DNA from 4 places in the Massilia sp. UBA6681 genome. Region 1 is predicted to be linked to each of the others. Evidence: predicted binding sites of a transcription regulator. Region 1 holds the regulator's gene; each other region holds the start of a gene.

Region 1 (5,029 bases):
CCTGGCCGCCTTCGGCGCCTTGGCCGAGCGTGCCGATTCGCTCAAGCAGGCCGTGATCAACTTCGATTCCCTCGACGTCGACGAGGTCACGCAGACCCGCATCCTGACCGGCAACGTCGTGCTCACGCGCGGCACCCTGGTGCTGAAATCCGACCGCGCCCTGGTGAAGGAAACGCCGGAGGGCTACATGAGCGTGACCCTGACCGCCAACAACGGCAAGCTGGCGACCTTCCGCCAGAAACGCGACGGCGGTCCCGACCTGTGGGTCGAGGGCCAGGCCCAGCGCATCGAATACGACGAGCGCGCCGAACTGGTCAAGCTGTTCACCAGCGCCGAAGTGCGCGAGCTGGAGGGCGGCCGCATGACCAACGAGATCAAGGGGCCGTTCATCTCCTACGACAACCGCCGCGAAGTCGCACAGGTGCGCAACGATCCTACCGGCCAGAGCAAGGTGGGCGGCGGCCGCGGCACCCTGATCATCGCGCCCCGCCGTACCACGGCGCCAGCCGAAGGTGCAAAGCAATGACGGCAGCCATGAGCGCAAGCACCGACGCAGCGGCGACCGCGGTCGAAGGCTGCAGCACCCTGATCGTCAAGGGCCTGCAGAAGAGCTACGGCAAGCGCCTGGTGGTGCGCGACGTGTCGCTGCAGGTGGAATGCGGCGAAGTGGTGGGCCTGCTCGGCCCCAACGGCGCCGGCAAGACCACCTCCTTCTACATGATCGTCGGCCTGGTGCCCTCGGACGCCGGCACCATCGACATCAACGGCACCGACATCTCGAGCCTGCCGATCCACCGCCGTGCGGTGCTGGGCCTGTCCTACCTGCCGCAGGAAGCCTCGGTGTTCCGCAAGCTGACGGTGGAGGAGAACATCCGCGCCGTGCTGGAACTGCAGCGCGTGGACGGCAAGCCGCTCACCCGCGACCAGATCAGCGAGCGCCTCGACACCCTGCTGGCCGAACTGCAGATCGAGAAGCTGCGCGAGAACCCGGCGCTGTCGCTGTCGGGCGGCGAACGGCGCCGCGTCGAGATCGCGCGGGCGCTCGCGACCAACCCGCGCTTCGTGCTGCTCGACGAACCCTTCGCCGGCGTCGACCCGATCGCGGTGATCGAGATCCAGCGCATCGTGCGCTTCCTGAAGGAGCGCAACATCGGCGTCCTGATCACCGACCACAACGTGCGCGAGACGCTCGGCATCTGCGACCGCGCCTACATCATCAACCAGGGGGCGGTGCTGGCCTCGGGCCGCCCTGACGACATCATCGCCAACGAATCCGTACGGCGCGTGTACCTCGGCGAGCACTTCAGGATGTAATCAAGAGCACCAGGCATGAAACAGTCTCTCCAGCTACGCACTTCGCAGCACCTGGCGCTCACGCCGCAGCTGCAGCAGTCGATCCGCCTGCTGCAGCTCTCCACGCTCGAACTGCACCAGGAGATCGAGCAGATCCTGCACGACAACCCGCTGCTCGAACGGCTCGACGATCCGCTCGACCGCTCGGTGCGGCTGCTGGCGGACGGCGCGATCAATACCGCGCCGGCGAATGGCGAAGCGCCGGCGCCCCAGCCGCAGGAAGGGCAGGAGGGCGCGAAGGCCGAGCCCGAGGGCGCGGACGGCGAAGACCATGGGGAGCGTGCCGATGCCGATGCGGATTGGGGCGGCGAAGGCGGCGGCGCGCGCAGCGGCGACGACGAGGACGGCCGTCCGCAGCTGGAAGCCGACGGCATCACGCTGCGCGAGCACCTGACGGAACAGATCCGATTGAGCTGCTGCAGCCTGCGCGACCGCGCGCTGGCCGAGCTGGTGATCGATGCGCTCGACGACAACGGCTACCTGGAAGAGCCGCTCGACGACATCCATGCGCGCCTGCCGGCAGAACTCGAGATCGAGATGGACGAGCTGCGCTGCGCGCTGGCGCTGGTGCAGAGCCTGGACCCGGTGGGCGTGGGCGCGCGCAGCGCGGCCGAATGCCTGGCCCTGCAGATCCGCCGCATGCCGGGCGTGCCCCTGGTGACGCGGCGCCTTGCCTTGAAGATCGTCGAAGGCTACCTGACCTGGTTCGCGCAGCGCGAATACACCAAGCTGAAAAAGGCGCTCGACTGCGACGACGAAGACCTGCGCGAAGTGCAGGCCGTGGTCCGCCAATGCAATCCACATCCCGGCGCGGCCTTCGGTTCGGGGGTATCCGACTACGTGGTGCCGGACGTGATCGTGCGCCGCGCCAAGAACGGCTGGCAGGTGTCGCTGAACCCCGACGTCATGCCCAAGCTGCGCGTGAACTCGCTGTATGCGAACCTGCTCAAGCAGGGCAAGAGCGAAAGCCAGATGGGCGCGCAGCTGCAGGAAGCCAAGTGGCTCATCAAGAACATGCGCCAGCGCTTCGACACGATCCTGCGTGTTGCCGAGGCAATCGTCGAGCGCCAGCGCAACTTTTTCAGCCACGGCGCGGTTGCCATGCGCCCTCTTGTTTTGCGTGAGATAGCTGATACACTAGGCCTACACGAGAGCACGATCTCGCGTGTAACCACGCAGAAATACATGCTGACCCCGCACGGCATGTTCGAGCTGAAGTACTTCTTCGGAAGCCACGTCGCCACCGAAGCGGGGGGAGAAGCCTCCTCGACGGCGATCCGCGCGCTTATTGCGCAATTGACAGGAGCAGAAGACCCTAGGAATCCTCTATCCGACAGCAAGATCGCGGAGATGCTCGGGGAACAAGGTATGGTCATTGCGCGCCGGACGGTTGCCAAATACCGCGAAGCGCTCAAGATTCCTCCCGTCAGCCTCCGTAAATCCCTGTAAAGCACTGCCCACTCTCACCTTGTGGCGCGGGCAGGGCACCTTCCCAAAGGAGTGTGTATGAACCTCACAATCAGCGGCCACCATCTCGAAGTCACACCCGCCATCCGTGAATACGTTCAGAATAAGCTCGAGCGCATCACCCGCCATTTCGACCACGTGATCGACACCCACGTGTTCCTCGCCATCGATAACCTCACTGAAAAAGAAAAACGGCAAAAGGCCGAGATCAACCTACAGGTATCGGGCAAGATTCTGCATGTGGCGAGTGCTGCGCAAGATCTGTATGCGGCCATCGACACCTTGATGGACAGGTTGGACAGGCAGGTTCTGAAACACAAATCCATGCTGCAAAATCATAACCACGTGGCGCACAAGCGCCTTCCGGACAACGGAGAAGCCGCTGCCGCGTAATTCATACGGGTAGCCGCAAAACACAGCAAGGGCGTCTGAGGGGACGCCCTTTTTGCTTTTGTACAATACCTGTTACTTTTCTACGCTTCCGTTTGTACAAATGTTCTGTAGAATGCATGTCTTTTCGATCACAGAATACCATCATGACCGATACCGTCCTGACCCGCGTTGCCAACCGCACCGGCGTCATCACGCTCGACCGGCCGAAGGCGCTGAACTCCCTCTCGCTCGACATGGTGCGCGCCCTGAGCGCCATCCTGCTGCAATGGAAGGATGACGCGGGCATCGACGCGGTGGTCATCACCAGCAGCAGCGAGAAGGCCTTGTGCGCCGGCGGCGATATCCGCTTCTTCCACGAGATGGGCCACGTCGGCCCGATGGGCGGCAGCGCGCTGCTGGAAGACTTCTTCACCGAAGAATACGCACTGAACCACCTGATCCACTTCTACCCGAAGCCCTACATCGCCGTGATGGATGGCGTGGTGATGGGCGGCGGCATGGGCATCGCCCAGGGCGGCCCTGGCTGCGGCCTGCGCATCGTGACCGACCGCACCAAGATGGCGATGCCCGAGGTGAACATTGGCCTGTTCCCGGACGTCGGCGGCAGCCACTTCCTGTCGCATGCGCCGGGCCAGCTGGGCCAGTACCTGGGCCTGACCGGCCTGACCATCGGCGCGGCCGATGCGCTGTACGTGGGGCTGGCGGACGTGTACGTGCCGGGCGCGGAACTGGCCGGCCTGATGGCGCTGGTCGACACGACCCCGGGCGCGCAGCTGCCGGCGGCGATCCGCAGCCATGCGGCGCAATTCGCGGGCCAACTGGGGCCGAGCGAACTGCAGGCGCAGCGCGGCGTGATCGATGCGCACTTCGGCGCCGCCAGCGTGGCGATGATCATGGCTTCGCTGGGTCGTGACGAGAACCCGTTCGCGCAGAAGGCGCTGAAGGCGATGCGCCAGCGCTCGCCCCTGATGATGTGCGTGACCCACGAACTGCTGCTGCGCGGCGCCTCGCTGGACGTGGCGGACTGCCTGCGCATGGAGCGCAACCTGGTGCGCCGCAATTTCGAGCATGGTGAAGTGCTGGAAGGCGTGCGGGCGCTGGTGATCGACAAGGACAACCAGCCGAAGTGGAATCCGCCGACGCTGGAAGAGGTGAGGCCCGAGATGGTGGCGCGCTTCTTCGAGCCGGTGTGGCCGGAGTATGCGCACCCGCTGCGGCACCTCACCTGAGACCTGCTTTTCGTAGCGTGGGCGGGGAACCCGCCCACGCTACGATTCGCGGCAGAGCAACAGCCGCGGGCCGTATCACCCCGCCGCGTGCTTCGGCTGCTCGCGGTGACGAATGATCACCCGCTCGGTCTGCCCGAAGTAGGCCCCCAGCCTTTCCGCCATGTAGACCGAACGGTGCTGCCCGCCGGTACAGCCCACCGCCACGGTGAGGTAGGACCGGTTGTCCGTCTTGAACGAGGGCAGCCACTTCGCAACAAAAGCGCGAATATCTTCCAGCATCTCCACCGCGCTCTGCTGGGCGTCGAGGAAGGCGATCACCGGCTGGTCGCGGCCCGTGAGCGGGCGCAGCGCCAGGTCGTAGTAGGGATTGGGAATCGCGCGCACGTCGAACACGAAGTCGGCGTCCAGCGGCACGCCGACCTTGAAGGCGAAGGATTCGAAGAACAGGGTCAGCGGGGCATGCTCGAGGTCGGCCAGTTCCTTGACCCAGGCGCGCAGCTTGTTGGCGGACAGTTCCGAGGTGTCGATCACGTGGCCCAGGTTCTCGATCGCCGACAGGCGCTCGCGTTCCTCGGCGATGCATTCGA
Region 2 (5,029 bases), on a different contig from region 1:
CGAGGAAAAGGCGGAACTGGCGCGCGCCCACGGGGCGGCCCACGTCATCAATTACAACACCGAGGACGTGGTGCAGCGCGTGCTGGAGATTACCGAGGGCGCCAGGGTGCCGGTGGTCTATGACTCGGTCGGCAAGGACACCTTCATCCGTTCGCTCGACTGCCTGCAGCCGCGCGGCCTGATGGTCAGCTTCGGCAATGCGTCCGGCGCGGTGCCGCCCTTCGCGCTTTCCGAACTGGCTTCGCGCGGCTCGCTCTACATCACGCGTCCGACGCTGTTTGCCTATGCCGCGACCCGGCCCGCGCTCGAGGCGATGGCGGCCGAATTGTTCGAGATGGTGGAAAGCGGGAAGATCAGAATCGAGGTCAAGCAGAGCTTCAAGCTGGCGGATGCAGCCGAGGCGCACCGGGCGCTGGAAGGGCGCCGCACGACCGGCTCGACGGTGCTGCTGCCATGAGGGAGTCGGACAAGGAAGAAAGCGGCGCGCCGAAGTTCGGGCGCCTCTTGATCGTGCTGGCGTTCGCGCTGGTGCTGGTCGTGGCGCTCACCTTCGGCTCGGAAGCCTACTTCAGCTGACCGGCTGCTTGCGGCGGCGCGCGGCGCTCAAGCCCAGCAGGCCGAGGCCCAGGAGTCCGAGCGACGCCGGTTCCGGCACCGGTGCCGGATCGGTCCCGGCAGCATTCGCGTTGAACTCCAGGTGCGACGAGAAATATTCGAGCGGATCGCCGACGGCCAGGTCCTGGATCTGCAGGGTCCAGGTGCCGAACATGTCGGTGGCATCGAAAGCGGACAGCTGCTTGACCGGGCGGAAGCTGCCGGCGGTTGCCACGCCGCCGACCGCCGTGGCGGCTTCGTCGTCGAAGTTGACGCTGATGCGGCCGCTGCCCGGCCGCGAGCCGGTGTATGTGCCGGCGTTGACCAGGTTGACCACGGTCCCTTTCGGGCCAATCAGGCGGAAGATCATTTCGCTGTTGAACGAGTTACCCGTGCCGATGCAGGCGCTGCCGGCCGCGCCGATGCGTGGATCGTCGCATTTGGAAAACTCGATCAGGACGTTCAGGTCCTGGATGTCGCCGTGCCGGGTGACGTCAATGTTGCGAAGAAGAATGTTTCCATCGGCGACGCCATACGTCGAATCCGTCACGATGACGGTAGCATGGGCATGCAGGCCGAAGCAGAACAGCACAGCGGACACGGCACTGCGGATGATAGAAAGTTTCATCGGTCTTCCTTAACTTTTGAATAATGAATAAAAGCAATAAATATGCCAGCAGGAAAATATCAATGGCATCAATGGCTTAGTGCGGCTAAGAAATATTCATTCCCAAAAGTGTCAAGAAAACCGACATCGGGCGCCGTTTGGTCGACCTGAAAAAGAACGAGGCCTTGCGGCCCCGTCCTCGTCTGCAGCTGGCGTGTCAGCCGTTTTGCTGCTTCAGTTCCACCCTGCGCGCCACGCCCGACGGCCCCGGGAAGCCTTCGAAGGCGCTCTGCACCAGGGCCGGCATCAGCGCCGGCGTCGACAGCTCGCGGCTCATGTTGTGCACGGTGACGTCGAACAGGCGCTTGCCGTCGCTGGCCGACTTGATCCCGACCTGCAGTTCGCGGCGGTAGCGGTGCTCGATCGAGACCTGGTAGGCCGGGCTCCAGAACGGATCGTAGAACGGGCTGCTGTAGAAACCGCCCCAGTACGGACGGTGCAGGCCGCGGTAGCCGAAGCGCCGCGCCGGATGGTAGTAGGGGCGGTAGAACGGTGAGGCGAACGGGTGGGCGAAGGGCGTGATCGGCTCGACCACGCGCACCGGCACTTCGGTGGTGGTGAAGCGCATCGCTACCGTCAGCGCCGGCTTGCCGCCTGCGGCATCGCGGAAGCCCAGGCGCGCCAGCTGGCCGCGCACCAGATCCTGGTAGGCGCGGTATTCCAGCGTGTCGTCGGCTGCCGGCGGCGCCTCGAACACGTAGCTCTTGTCCTCGATCTGTGCCGGCCACTGGTGAAAGGTGGTGACATCGCTGCGGATCGTGGTGGCGCACCCGGTCAGCAGCATCGTGAGCGCCGCTCCGGCGGCGATCATCAGGCGTTTCATTGCTTTCTCCCTCGTGAATACGGACTTTTCCTATCCTCTAGATTATCTTCTGTTCAGCAACTAGGTGAATTAATTTACACGCGGTTACTGCATGCACATTCCGATACATACCGCAACGTAGCGGCCAGCCGAAAATCATGTTGGTAAAATAAGCACTTCAGCCAGCATCCCAACCTGCCTTTTGCGGACTTCCTATGCGCACCGATACGCCCCAGACGATTTACCGGAGTGACTATACCCCGCCGAGCTACCTGGTGGAAACAGTTGAGCTTGGCTTCGACCTCGACCCCGCCCGTACCGTGGTCGCCAACCGCATGACGGTGCGCCGCAACCCCGACAGCGCCCAGCGCGAGATCGAACTCTACGGGGAGGACATCGAACTGGTGGCGCTGCGCCTGAACGGCCGGCAGCTGGAAGACCGCGACTACGCGATCAACGGCAACATGCTCACCATCCCGAACGCGCCCGAAGAAGCCACCCTCGAGATCGAGACCGTCTGCGTGCCGGAGCAGAACACCACGCTGAGCGGCCTGTACACCTCGAACGGCAACTTCTTCACCCAGTGCGAGGCCGAAGGCTTCCGCCGCATCACCTATTTCCCGGACCGCCCGGACGTGATGGCGAAGTACACGGTCATGCTGCGCGCCGACAAGGAACGCTATCCGGTGCTGCTCTCCAACGGCAACCTGCTGGAAGAAGGCGAGCTGGGCGACGGCCGCCACTACGCCAAGTGGGAAGACCCGTTCAAGAAGCCGTCCTACCTGTTCGCGCTGGTCGCCGCGCGCCTGGTCTGCCAGGAAGAGACCTTCCGGCTGGCCGACGGCCGCGACGCGCTGCTGCAGGTGTGGGTCGAAGAGGGCAACCTCGACAAGACCGACTACGCGATGCAGTCGCTCAAGCACAGCATCCGCTGGGACGAGGAGCGCTACGGGCTGGAACTCGACCTCGACCGCTTCATGATCGTCGCCACCAGCGACTTCAACATGGGCGCGATGGAGAACAAGGGCCTGAACATCTTCAACACCAAGTTCGTGCTGGCCAACCCGCGCGTGGCCACCGACATCGACTTCCAGGGCATCGAGGCGGTGGTGGCGCACGAGTACTTCCACAACTGGACCGGCAACCGCGTCACCTGCCGCGACTGGTTCCAGCTTTCGCTCAAGGAAGGCCTCACGGTGTTCCGCGACCAGGAATTCACTGCCGACATGATCGGCACCGAGACCGGCCGCGCCGTCACCCGCATCGACCAGGTGCGCACCCTGCGCCAGGCCCAGTTCCCGGAGGACGCCGGCCCGATGGCCCACCCGGTGCGCCCGGACTCCTTTGTCGAGATCAACAATTTTTATACCGTCACCGTGTACGAGAAGGGCGCCGAAGTGGTGCGCATGTACCAGACCCTGCTGGGCCGCGAAGGCTTCCGCAAGGGCATGGACCTGTACTTCCAGCGCCATGACGAGCAGGCCGTCACCTGCGACGACTTCCGCAAGGCCATGGCCGACGCCAATGGCCGCGACCTGACGCAGTTCGAGCGCTGGTATGACCAGGCCGGCACCCCGGTGCTGCGCTTCGAGGCGCGCTACGACGAAGGCGCGCAGACCTACGGCATCACGCTGTTCCAGTCCTGCCCGCCGACCCCGGGCCAGCCGGAGAAGCGTCCCTTCCACATCCCGGTGGCCGTCGGCCTGCTCGACCGCGAGGGCAACGACATGCCGCTGACGCTGGACGGCAAGGAGCTGGGGACCACCACCGTGCTCGAACTGACGGAAAACGAGCAGACCTTCGTGTTCACCGGCGTGAAAGAGCAGCCGACCCCTTCGGTCCTGCGCGACTTCTCGGCGCCGGTGATCCTGCAGCACGGCTACAGCGACAGCGACCTGCTGCACCTGTTCAGCCACGACAGCGACCCGGTCAACCGCTGGGAAGCCGGACAGCGCCTGGCGATGGGGCGCCTGCTCAAGCTCACCGGCGAGGCGCCGGTGTCAAGCCGCCTGAGCCTGGACGATACATTCATCGAGGCGATGCGCAAGATGCTGACCGACGAGTCGCTCGATCCGGCCTTCCGCGAGCAGGCGCTGCTGCTGCCGACCGAAACCATGATCGCCGAACAGCTCGACACCGTCGATCCGCTGGCCGTGCACATGGCGCGCCAGTTCATGCGCGCCAACATCGGCGCGCGTCTGCGGGGCGAACTGCTGGCCCAGTACGAGGCCAACCAGACCCCAGGCCCCTACAGCCCGGATGCGGCGTCGGCCGGCAAGCGCGCCCTCAAGAACCTGGCACTGTCCTACCTGAACGCGGCGCCGGACGACGAGACCATCGCGCTGGCGCTGCGCCAGTGCCAGGGCGCCGACAACATGACCGACCGGGCCGCCGCCCTCAGTGCCCTGATCCATGCGCGGGCGCCGCAAGCGGAAGCCGAGCTGGCACGCTTCTACGACGAGTTCCAGGGCGAGGCGCTGGTGGTCGACAAGTGGTTCGCGATGCAGGCCGCGGCGCCGACCACCGACATCGCCAAGGTGCGCGAGCTGATGCGCCACCCGGCCTTCAACCTGCGCAACCCGAACCGCGCGCGCAGCCTGGTCGCGACCTATTGCATGAACAACCCGGTCGAGTTCCACGCCCCGAACGGCAGCGGCTACCTGTTCTGGGCCGAGCACGTGACCCTGCTCGACGCCCTCAACCCGCAGGTCGCCGCCCGTCTGGCGCGCGCCATGGACCGCTGGCGCCGCTACACGCCGGAACTGCAGCAGCACATGAAGACCGCGCTGCAGCAGGTGGCGGGGCAGCAGCGGCTGTCGAACGACGTCCGCGAGATCGTCACCAAAGCGCTGGCCAATTAAAAGAACTTAAACCAAACCAAAGGAAGTCAATGAAACGCGTAAGTCTGACGCAGTACCTGGTCGAGGAGCAGCGCCTCCACCAGAACATCAATGCCGAACTGCGCC
Region 3 (5,029 bases), on a different contig from region 1:
GCAGCCAGTAGCCCAGCGCCAGCAGGGCCAGCCAGGCCGGGATCATCCACACCGACAACTGCAGCCCCGGCGTCAGGTACATCACCACGATGATGCCGGCCAGGAAGGCCAGGCACAGGTAGTTCGTGAGCGGGAACCAGGGGCTGCGGAAGGCGGTCGCCTGGCCCGCCGCCTGTTTGGCGCGGCGGAAGCGCAGGTGGCTCCAGCACACCATGCCCCAGTTGATGACTAGCGCCGCCACTGCCAGGCCCATCAGCATGCCGAAGGCGTCGCGTGGCAGGAAATAGTTGACGCAGATGCAGATGCCGGTGGCCACCGCCGACACGCCCAGGGCGGCCAGCGGCACGCCGCGCTTGCTGACCTTGAGCAGGGCGCGCGGCGCGTTGCCCTGTTCGGCCAGGCCGAACAGCATGCGACTGTTGGCATAGGTGCAGCCGTTGTAGACCGACAGGGCGGCCGTCAGCACCACCAGATTGAGGATGTTGGCCACCGCATTGCTGTCCAGCGCGGCGAAGATCAGCACGAAGGGGCTGCCGCCGGTGACGACCTTCTGCCACGGATACAGCATCAGCAGCACGGCCAGGGCGCCGACGTAGAAGATGGCGATGCGCCAGATGGCCTGGTTGATGGCGCGCGGGATGGTGCGGCCCGGGTTGTCGGCTTCGGCCGCGGTGATGCCGATCATTTCCAGGCCGCCGAAGGAGAACATGATGACCGCCATCGACAGCGCCAGGCCGGCGAAGCCGTTCGGGAAGAAGCCGCCGTGCTGCCACAGGTTGGCCACGCCGGCCTGGGGACCGGCCGTATCGCTGATCAGGAGGTACAGGCCGAACACGATCATGCCGACCACGGCCGCCACCTTGATGATGGAAAACCAGAATTCCAGCTCGCCGAAGGTTTTCACGTTGAGCAGGCTGAGGGAATTGACGAGCACGAAGAAGGCGAGCGCCGAGACCCAGGTCGGGATGTCCGGGAACCAGTACTGGACGTAGATGCCGAGCGCGGACAGCTCGGCCATGCTGACGAGGATGTACATCACCCAGTAGTTCCATCCGGAGACGAAGCCGGTCATCGGGCTGCCGTACTTGCTGGCGAAATAGCCGAAGGAACCGGCGACCGGCTCGTCGACGATCATTTCGCCGAGCTGGCGCATGATGAGGAAGGCGACCAGGCCGGCGATCGCATAGCCGAGCAGGGCGGAGGGGCCGGCTTGCTGGATGGTCTGGGCCACGCCCAGGAACAGGCCGGTGCCGATGGCGCCGCCGAGGGCGATCAGCTGGATGTGGCGGTTCTTTAAGCCGCGTTTGAGTTCATGCTTGGCGGTGTCCATCGTCGGCCTTAAGCGAAAGTTGCCTTAAAGCCAGCGATTCTACTGCAAGCAGGGCCGCGATGGACGGCGCGCCTCCCGAAAGGTGGTCGACACGCCGCCCGGGCGGATCAGAAGCGGCGGTAGCTGCGGCGTCCCATCGGATAGCGTTGCGCCATCTTGCCGCCGAATTTTTTCCAGAGCAGGCCTGCAATGGCCATCATGATCATCTTGCGCATGGCGATTCTCCAATCAATGAAAGTGGACGGGCCACGGTGTGGCGTGGCGATGGAAACAGCTTAGCAAAAGGACGATTCAGGCGGCGCGAGCCTCAGGAAGCGAGTGTCGGTAAATTTGACACGCGCTCGATCTTCAGGACGCCGACGCGGACTACTTGATTAATTCTTAAGCAAACTTTCCTGCAGGCATAAAGATTGCTTGAAAGTCGGTTACAACATTTCATAAGGATGTCCCATGAAGCTCACGCCTGGCCTGAAAGCCATCGCCTGCGTCGCCATGTTTGCGGCGAGCCAATTTGTCGCGTCGAATGCCGCGGCTAGCCTGATCGACTTCGAAGAGGTCGCCGACTGGACCGAGCTCACTCCCTCCGGCATGAGCGCCTCAGGCTACAAGCTGGCCATGGGCGACGGCGGAAATGCCGGTGCTTTTTCCTTCATCATTGCGGGCACCGGCGACAGTACAGGGCTGAGCGGGAATGGCAGCACGCGCCTGGTGAACTTCAATGGCGCGAACGTGACCCTCTCGGCCGCGAACCAGGGGGCGTTCGACCTGTTCAGTTTCGACGGCGGCGAGAGCTGGTTCGGCGACGAGCACTTCTGGGCAGACCGGATCAGCGTGGTCGGGACCCTGGCAGGCGGCGGCACCGTCACCCAGACCTTCGACCTGGACCTCGTCAAGCATGCTGTCTCGGGCATGCAGACCTTCACCCTGGACGCCAGCTTCCGCAAGCTGCTGTCGGTCACCTTCAGCGGCATCGGCGGCAATCCGGAATTTTCGATCGATAACATTTCGGTGAATGCGGTGCCGGAGCCGGCATCGGGCGCACTCCTGCTGCTGGGCGCTGCCGGCATTGCGGCCGTGCGGCGCCGGCGCGCCATGCCCAGGGCTTAACCCGGCATCAGGAAGAAGGCGATGACACCTGCCAGGCTGGCGCCGAGCATCATCAGCAAGAAGCCCGACATGCGGGCCAGCGACACCAGGCGGCCGCCCTGGGGACGGCTGCGCAGCAGGTAGAGGGGAATGCCGATCGGCGCCATCGCCACCACGGCCGTGCTCATCCAGCGTGGGCGCCGGTACAGCCGCGCCTCGCTGTCCAGGCGATACCAGTAATAGGGCAGGAAGCTCAGCAGGAAGGCCGAGAGCAACATCCACCACACGGGCATGTGTACGTGGGAGGCGGCGTACAGGGCGTCGGACATGCCGCAGGCAAACATGAGCGCCAGCAGCGCCCACAGGGTATTCTTGGGAGTCATTGCGTTGATTCAGGAGCGAGGCGTCGAGAATACCACCGGCGCCTGGCCGCGAAATTCAACAAAAATCACGGGCGTGCGGAAATATGCGCCCTTCATGAATTATTTCGCAGGCTTGCCAGCAAGGGGGCGCTCGCGCCGCGGCAGCGTGAAGACGTCCGCCACCAGGGTACTGTCGCCGATCTGCCGGCTGGGCGAGGCTGAATCGTGCACCACCAGCAGCGTGTCGCGCCCATTCTTGTCGACCGCGAATAGCGCGATGCCTTCGGGGTGATCGACCCCATGGCCGAAGGGCAGCTCCAGCACCCGTTCGAGCTGGTCCGCCGCCATCACGCATTCCTTGCCAGGCTGGGTTGCGCCGCGCCAGCGGAACAGGGTCACCGGCCCGTCCAGGTCCATGGTCGGCCCGGCCAGCACGAGGATGTCCTTGCCGTGCACGCACAGGTCGCGGATGCCGAGCCCGCCCAGGTCGAGGAAGTGCTTGCGGTACAGGCGACCATCGTCGTCCACCGGGGCCAGGCGCAAGCGGCCCGGCTGCTCGTCCTCGACGAGCGCCACTTCCACTACCAGCGCCCAGCCGCGCAGCACCGGCCCGCGCAGGCCGAGCAGCAGGTGCTTGCCGGCCACGGCCAGGCCCTCGATGTCGAAACCGTTGTCCTTGCCGGGAATGGACAGGAAGGGACCGAGGTGCTCGTCCTTGCGCAGCAGGGCGGTCAGTTCGTTGCCCTGATGGTCGCCGCGCAGCATCGCGGCAGTGCGCAATTTGCCTTTGCGGGTGCTTTCCTTTTCCAGGGTGTAGCCGTCGCCGTCCCGGCACACCGGGATCCGCGCCAGCAGGTAGCGGTTGGCATCCAGGCTGACGCTGGCGAGGCGCTTGTGCGCCTTCCTGACGCCGTCGCCGTCCTTCGGCTGCTTGCGCCGCAGGCTGTGCGAGCCGGCCAGCCACAGGTACTTGCCGTCGCAGGCCAGGCCCTCGATGTCGGCCTCGTTGATGTCGTCCTCGGTGGCGCCGTGCGCCGGCAGCGGCAGGTCGAGATAGTCGTGCAGCGCATACTGGCGGTGGTCGCGCGTGAAGCTGCTGCGGCCGGTGCTGTCGACCTCGCACACGGTCAGGCGTTCGATGCTGACCGATTCGTCGTTGGCGAGCCAGAGCGAGCTGCCCATGCGCAGGGCCACGGACAGGCCGTCGCGCAGTTCCTTGCCGTAGCAAAGCTCGTCGCGCTCGGGATGAAATTCGAGGAGGACGATGTTGGACGGGTGCATGCAGGCTTCCTGGCGGACGTGTGCGACATTGCCGGGGAAAGATAGCATGGGCCTGAGCAGGCCGGCGCTCAGCAGTGCGGTGCTGGCGGTTTCAAAGCTCTTGCGGGACGGCTGCCAGCTTGTCCGGATTACGCATGATAAAAACCGCCACGATCCGCTCTTCATCGACGATGAATGACTGCACGGATTCCAGCTTTCCCTGCACATAGCGCAGCACACCCGGCTCGCCATTCACGAGGGCGGTCTTATATGAAACCTGCATGGGAAACTGGTGCTCGAGCGTCCAGAATACGCCCGCAACCCTTCCCGCACCCTTGAGGATATGCATGAAGGACTTGACCTTTCCCCCGCCGTCAGCCACCAACTGCACGTCGTCGGACATCAGGGCACGCATGTCCGCGCGATTTCCCTGTCTTGCGGCTTCAATGAAGCGGCCAAGCAATGCGCGATGCTTATCCTTGGGGACGTCGAAGCGCGGGCGTTCCTGCTGGACGCGCACCGATGCACGATGTACGAGCTGCCGGCAAGCCGGTTCCGATTTCTTGACGACCTCGGCGATCTCGGCATAATCGGCATCGAATACTTGCCTCATCAGGAAAGCCGCCCGCTCTTCGGCGGACAGGCGTTCCAGGACCCACATGAGCGCAACCGAGACGTCGTTGGCCTGCTCGAGCGCGCTCTCGGGCGTGTTTTCGTCGAGTTCGACCAGGGGCTCCGGCAGCCACCAGCCGACATAGGCCTCACGATCGACCTTTGCCCTGCGCAGGCGATCGATCGCGAGACGGGTCGTCACGGTCACCAGCCATGCTTCCTGCGACACGATGTGCTCTTTCGGCGCGTCGTGCCAGCGCAGCCATGCATCCTGCACGACGTCCTCGGCGTCCGCGCGGATACCGAGCATACGGTATGCAATCGAAAACAGGCGCGGGCGAAGCGCGTTGAATATTGTTTGCGTATGTGTGCTTGCGCC
Region 4 (5,029 bases), on a different contig from region 1:
CCCGTTCCACACCTTCATCATATCCTCCGACCCCTGCGTCCGAATCCCGTTATCCGACAGGATCCCCTCGGTCGCATCCAGCACCGCCTTGCGCGGCAGGATCATGTTCTCGCCATAGCGCTGGTCGAACTTGAACACGACGTGCTCGTCCTTCAAATCGCGCAGCGTCGACACCAGGTGGGCCAGGCTGCGGATCTTGACGCCGTTGACAGTGTCGACCACCGAGCCGAAGCGGTTGTTGTAGCCGCGTACCAGCGGATGCGGGAAGAACGGGCCGCTGATCACCACCAGCTCCTCACGCGTGGCGTCCGGCGAATCGCCGCGCCGCGTGATCAGGGGGCTGTCGTTGAAGGCATAGGCATTTGCCGCCGGCGCGCTCGCCACCATGAAGGACAGGAATTCGCTGGTGGCGCGGGTGAACACCACCGGGCCGTACACGAAGTAGGACGGATAGCCGCCGTTCAGGTCCGGAATCAGGAGCGGACGCGGGCCGCTGGTCGGCACCTCGACCTTCATCGGCTTGCCGGCGCGGATGATCGACATCGGCACCTTGCCGTCCTTCGCCAGCTGCTGGATGCGGTACTGGAAGCGCACGCGCAGGTTCGAACCCAGCTTCACCATGCCCTGGTTGTCGATCGGGTACTCGCCGACGTGGGTGACGATGTCGCCTTCCTTCAGCGGCCAGCTGGCATCGTTCTTGTACGGACGGTGCACCAGCGCGCCTTCCACCGACTTGTCGATCTTCAGGTACTGGCGCAGGCCCGTGTTCTCCAGGTTCTGGAAGCTGTCGTGCAGCAGCGGCTTGCCGTCGTAGCGGCCGTCCGCCACGTCCTTCAGGAACAGCTCGATCTCTTCGTTCGGGATCACATAGCCGATGTTCTGGGCATTGGCTGCCATCGAGAAGGCCAGGCCGATCATCTTGTCGCCCGCGATCACCGGGCCGCCGCTGTTGCCCGGGTTGATCGGCGCGTCGATCTGGATACGCAGGCCCGAGCTGAACGAGCCGTAGCCGACGAACTCCACGCGCGAGACGATGCCGCGGGTGGTCGACAGCGAGTTGCCGCCGACCGGATAGCCGTAGGCGAAGACCGCTTCGCGCACGTCCGGCAGCACGGCGGCGCGCTGCACCGGCGGGCGCTTGTCGAAGAAGCTCGGGTCTTCCAGTTCCAGCACGGCCAGGTCCAGGCCGCGCGCCAGCGCGATCACCTTGGCAGGCACCCGGTCGCCCGACTGGCTGGCCTGCACCTCGACCTGGCTGGCGTAGCCGACCACGTGGGCGTTGGTCAGGATGCGCTTGCCCTCGATGATGACGCCCGAGCCGGTGACGTCGGCCGGCGAGGCCTTGGTCCAGGGCTTGTACGGGTCCGGACGGCGCACGGTGGCGAAGATCTTGACCACCGAGTTCTCGACCGCCGGCAGGGCCGGCGCCCTGGTGGCGGACGGGGTGGCGACGGCCGGCGAGGGCGGCGTGGCGGGAGTCGGTGCCGGAGGCGGGGAGGTGTCCTGGGCGTGGACGAGGCCGCTCAGGGCGAATGCCACGGCGGCGGCGAGGCGTGCGGTTTTCATGGGTTCCTTCGGTGGCTCAACAGTAGTACGAGTGGCAAGAATATACACGCTCGCCGCCGAAGGATATACACCAATCTTCACGGGAGGCGTTGCGCCTCCCGGCGGAGGGGATTACTGCTTGACGAACTTCAGCGTCATGCGGTCGCTCTCGCCGATCGCCATGTACTTCTCGCGGTCCTTGTCCTTGTTGGACAGCACCGGCGGCAGGGTCCACACGCCCTTTTCGTGGTTGGCGGTGTCCTTCGGGTTGGCATTGATTTCGGACTTGGCGGCCAACTTGAAGCCGGCGCCTTCGATGGTCTTGATGACCCAGGCCTCGTGCACGTAGCCGCTCGAGGCCTTGGCATCCTGCGTCATCGATGCCGGCAGGCGATGGTCGACCACGCCCAGCACGCCGCCGGGTTTGAGCACCTTGTGGATTTCCTTGAAGGTGTTCTTCAGCGCCTCCTCGCCGTTGCCGACCCAGTTGTGCAGGTTGCGGAAGGTGAGCACCATGTCGACGCTGTTCGGCGCCGCGATCTGGTAGGTGGCAGGCGGCTCGAATACGGCCGGGACCACCTTGTCGTAGACCGCCGGCGTCGCCTCGAACTTCTGCTTGAGCGCCATGCCGCCGCGCTTTTCCGGCACGAAGGCCTGGCCTGCGGCGATCAGCTTGCCGTTCTGGCGCAGGTAGGGCGCCAGGATCTCGGTGTACCAGCCGCCGCCGGGCGCCAGTTCCACCACCGTCATGTTGGGCTTGATGCCGAAGAAGGTCAGCGTTTCGTACGGGTGGCGCGCCGCGTCGCGCGCCTTGTTGGCGGCGCTGCGGTGTTCGCCGGCGATGGCGGCTTTCAGGGCGTCGTCCGCCAGCGCGGTGCCGGCGGCGCCGGCCAGGCCGGTGGCCAGCATGGCGGCCAGGATCAGTCGTTTCATCGGTTCGAAGTCTCCAGGTGATTGTGCGCGGCCGGGCGGGACGCCGCCGCCGCGCTGATGATCGGTCACACTTGCCGGACAGTCAAGCGTTCTTCAAACATGCATATGTCTCACTCGTAAACATGTCCGCGCAGGTGTCCGCGGCGGACGCCCGGACACCTACCCGGACACTTTGCGCGGACAGTGGACGCCCACTAAATCATGGGTTTAAAACGTGCTTTGATCTGGCACAACAATTGCCTATTCAAAACCTCGAGTTGCTGCTAAGGTTGACAAGTTTAGCGGAGCCATCAGCCCCGTCGAAACCACTCCCTCCGTAGTAAATACAAGAGCGGGCCGCACCACAAGGCGGGACCGCTGCCCAGAAGTAGGTTGATTTCAGGAGACTTTATGGAACGCCGTACCTTTCTCAATTTCAGCAGCCTGGCGCTCGCCTCCACGCTCGTCCCCTTCAGCCGCGCGATCGCCGCGGACGAACTGCTCAGCTCCATGCCCACGGCCGCCAAGAAGGCGCTGGCCGACGTCGCGCTGAACGCCGCCACCAAGGCCGGCGCCAGCTATGCCGACGTGCGCATCGGCCGCTACCTGAACCAGTTCATCACCACGCGCGACCTGAACGTGGAGAACGTGGCGAACACCGAGTCGGCCGGCGTCGGCGTGCGCGTGATCGCGAACGGCGCCTACGGCTTCGCCGCCACCTCGGACATGAGCAACGACGGCATCGCCAATGCGGCGCGCCAGGCGGTGGCGATTGCCAAGGCCAACGCCAAGCTGCAGTCCGAACCGGTGCGCCTTGCACCAGTGAAGGGCGTCGGGGAAGTATCGTGGAACACGCCGATCAAGAAGGACTGGCGCACCGTGCCGATCAAGGAGAAGGCAGACCTGCTGATCGCCGCCAACAAGGCCGGCATGGAAGGCGGCGCGACCTTCATGAACTCGATGCTGTTCCAGGTGAACCAGCAGAAGTACTTCGCTTCCACTGACGGCTCCTACATCGAGCAGGACGTGCACCGCCTGTGGGCCCCGTTCCAGGCCACCGCAGTGGACAAGGCCACCGGCAAGTTCCGCTCGCGCTCCGGCCTGGGCGCGCCGGTCGGCAAGGGCTATGAATACCTGGATGGCCTCAAGGAGCACAAGATCAAGGCCGCGGGCGGCGTTGCGACCCTGTACACCGATACCTACGACATCATCGAGGATGCGCGCGCCGCGGGCCGCGATGCCAAGGCCAAGCTGACCGCCAAGTCTGTCCTCCCGGGCAAGTACGACCTGATGCTGTCGCCGGAACACCTGTGGCTGACGATCCACGAAAACGTTGGACACCCGACGGAACTGGACCGCGTGCTCGGCTACGAAGCCAACTACGCCGGCACCAGCTTCGCCACCCTGGATAAATGGGAATCGAAGAAGTTCAAGTACGGTAACCCGATCGTCAACCTGTTCGCCGACAAGACGACCCCGGGTTCGCTCGGCGCCATCGGCTACGACGATGAGGGCGTCAAGACCAAGAAGTGGGACATCATCAAGGACGGCATCCTGGTCAACTACCAAGCCACCCGCGACCAGGCCCACATCATCGGCGAGAAGGAATCGCACGGCTGCTCCTACGCCGACTCGTGGAACTCGGTGCAGTTCCAGCGCATGCCGAACGTCTCCCTTGCGGCCGGCAAGAAGAAGCTGACCCCGGACGAGATGGTCAAGGACATCAAGAAGGGCATCTACATCGTCGGCGACGGCTCCTTCTCGATCGACCAGCAGCGCTACAACGCCCAGTTCGGCGGCCAGCTGTTCTACGAGATCAAGGACGGCAAGATCGGCCAGATGCTGGAAGACGTGGCCTACCAGGCCAACACCCAGGAATTCTGGACCGCCTGCACCGCCATCTGCGACGAGCGCGACTGGCGCATGGGCGGTTCCTTCTTCGACGGCAAGGGCCAGCCGCCGCAGATCAGCATCGTGTCGCACGGGTCGTCGACCGCGCGCTTCAACGGCATCAACGTGATCAACACCGCCCGCAAGATCGGCTAAGGCAAGAGGACCCTCATGAGCATCCTTACCCAGGACCAGACCAAGCGCATCACCGACCGGGTGCTGTCGCTCTCGAAGGCCGACGAGTGCATCGTCAACATCGAAGGCGCCCGCATCGGCAACATCCGTTTCGCCCGCAATGCCGTGTCGACCGCCGGCCTGGCCGACGACACCCGCCTGACCGTGCAGGTGGCCTTCGGCAAGCGCCAGGGCACCGCCACCATCAACGAGTTCGACGACAAGTCGCTGGAAAAGGCCGTGCGCCGCGCCGAGGACCTGGCGCGCCTGGCGCCGGAGAATCCGGAGTTCATGCCGGCGATCGCCAAGACCGGCTACAAATCGTCCGAAACCTACGTCAAGCGCACCGCCGAGATCGACCCGGAATTCCGCGCCCAGGCCGCCGCCTACGCGATGGAAGCCTGCCGCAAGAAGGGCCTGGTCTCGGCCGGCTTCTTCACCGACCGCGAGACCTTCGAGACCGTCGCCAACTCGAACGGCGTGTTCGGCCACCAGGTCGCCACCTCGC

Evidence for each region. The regulator sigma-54, encoded in region 1, starts transcription at its own class of promoters, with help from an activator protein. The targets are predictions, from matches to a motif close to TGGCANGNAANCTGCTTT.
Region 2: B2R83_RS08835 (PEP-CTERM sorting domain-containing protein) is a predicted target of sigma-54. The motif match lies at 1,253-1,270, and genes of this name have one in related genera.
Region 3: B2R83_RS15820 (PEP-CTERM sorting domain-containing protein) is a predicted target of sigma-54. The motif match lies at 1,730-1,747, and genes of this name have one in related genera.
Region 4: B2R83_RS01705 (TldD/PmbA family protein) is a predicted target of sigma-54. The motif match lies at 2,704-2,721, and genes of this name have one in related genera.

What each region holds. Positions count from the first base shown of each region.
Region 1 covers NZ_DKJX01000031.1:2,564-7,592, reverse strand. Annotated here, with positions in the region: gene lptA (lipopolysaccharide transport periplasmic protein LptA) at 1-526, shown strand, start outside; gene lptB (LPS export ABC transporter ATP-binding protein) at 535-1,314, shown strand; gene B2R83_RS04095 (RNA polymerase factor sigma-54) at 1,330-2,802, shown strand; gene hpf (ribosome hibernation-promoting factor, HPF/YfiA family) at 2,860-3,213, shown strand; gene B2R83_RS04085 (enoyl-CoA hydratase/isomerase family protein) at 3,357-4,442, shown strand; gene rapZ (RNase adapter RapZ) at 4,518-5,029, opposite strand, start outside.
Region 2 covers NZ_DKJX01000054.1:82,088-87,116, forward strand. Annotated here, with positions in the region: gene B2R83_RS08825 (quinone oxidoreductase family protein) at 1-457, shown strand, start outside; gene B2R83_RS08830 (hypothetical protein) at 454-576, shown strand; gene B2R83_RS08835 (PEP-CTERM sorting domain-containing protein) at 569-1,222, opposite strand; gene B2R83_RS08840 (DUF4136 domain-containing protein) at 1,419-2,084, opposite strand; gene pepN (aminopeptidase N) at 2,279-4,924, shown strand; gene B2R83_RS08850 (class 1 fructose-bisphosphatase) at 4,954-5,029, shown strand, end outside.
Region 3 covers NZ_DKJX01000087.1:43,245-48,273, reverse strand. Annotated here, with positions in the region: gene B2R83_RS15825 (amino acid permease) at 1-1,330, opposite strand, end outside; gene B2R83_RS15820 (PEP-CTERM sorting domain-containing protein) at 1,781-2,437, shown strand; gene B2R83_RS15815 (hypothetical protein) at 2,434-2,799, opposite strand; gene B2R83_RS15810 (DUF3616 domain-containing protein) at 2,899-4,059, opposite strand; gene B2R83_RS15805 (RNA polymerase sigma-70 factor) at 4,151-5,029, opposite strand, start outside.
Region 4 covers NZ_DKJX01000011.1:36,187-41,215, reverse strand. Annotated here, with positions in the region: gene B2R83_RS01715 (S1C family serine protease) at 1-1,566, opposite strand, end outside; gene B2R83_RS01710 (class I SAM-dependent methyltransferase) at 1,678-2,478, opposite strand; gene B2R83_RS01705 (TldD/PmbA family protein) at 2,869-4,503, shown strand; gene B2R83_RS01700 (TldD/PmbA family protein) at 4,519-5,029, shown strand, end outside.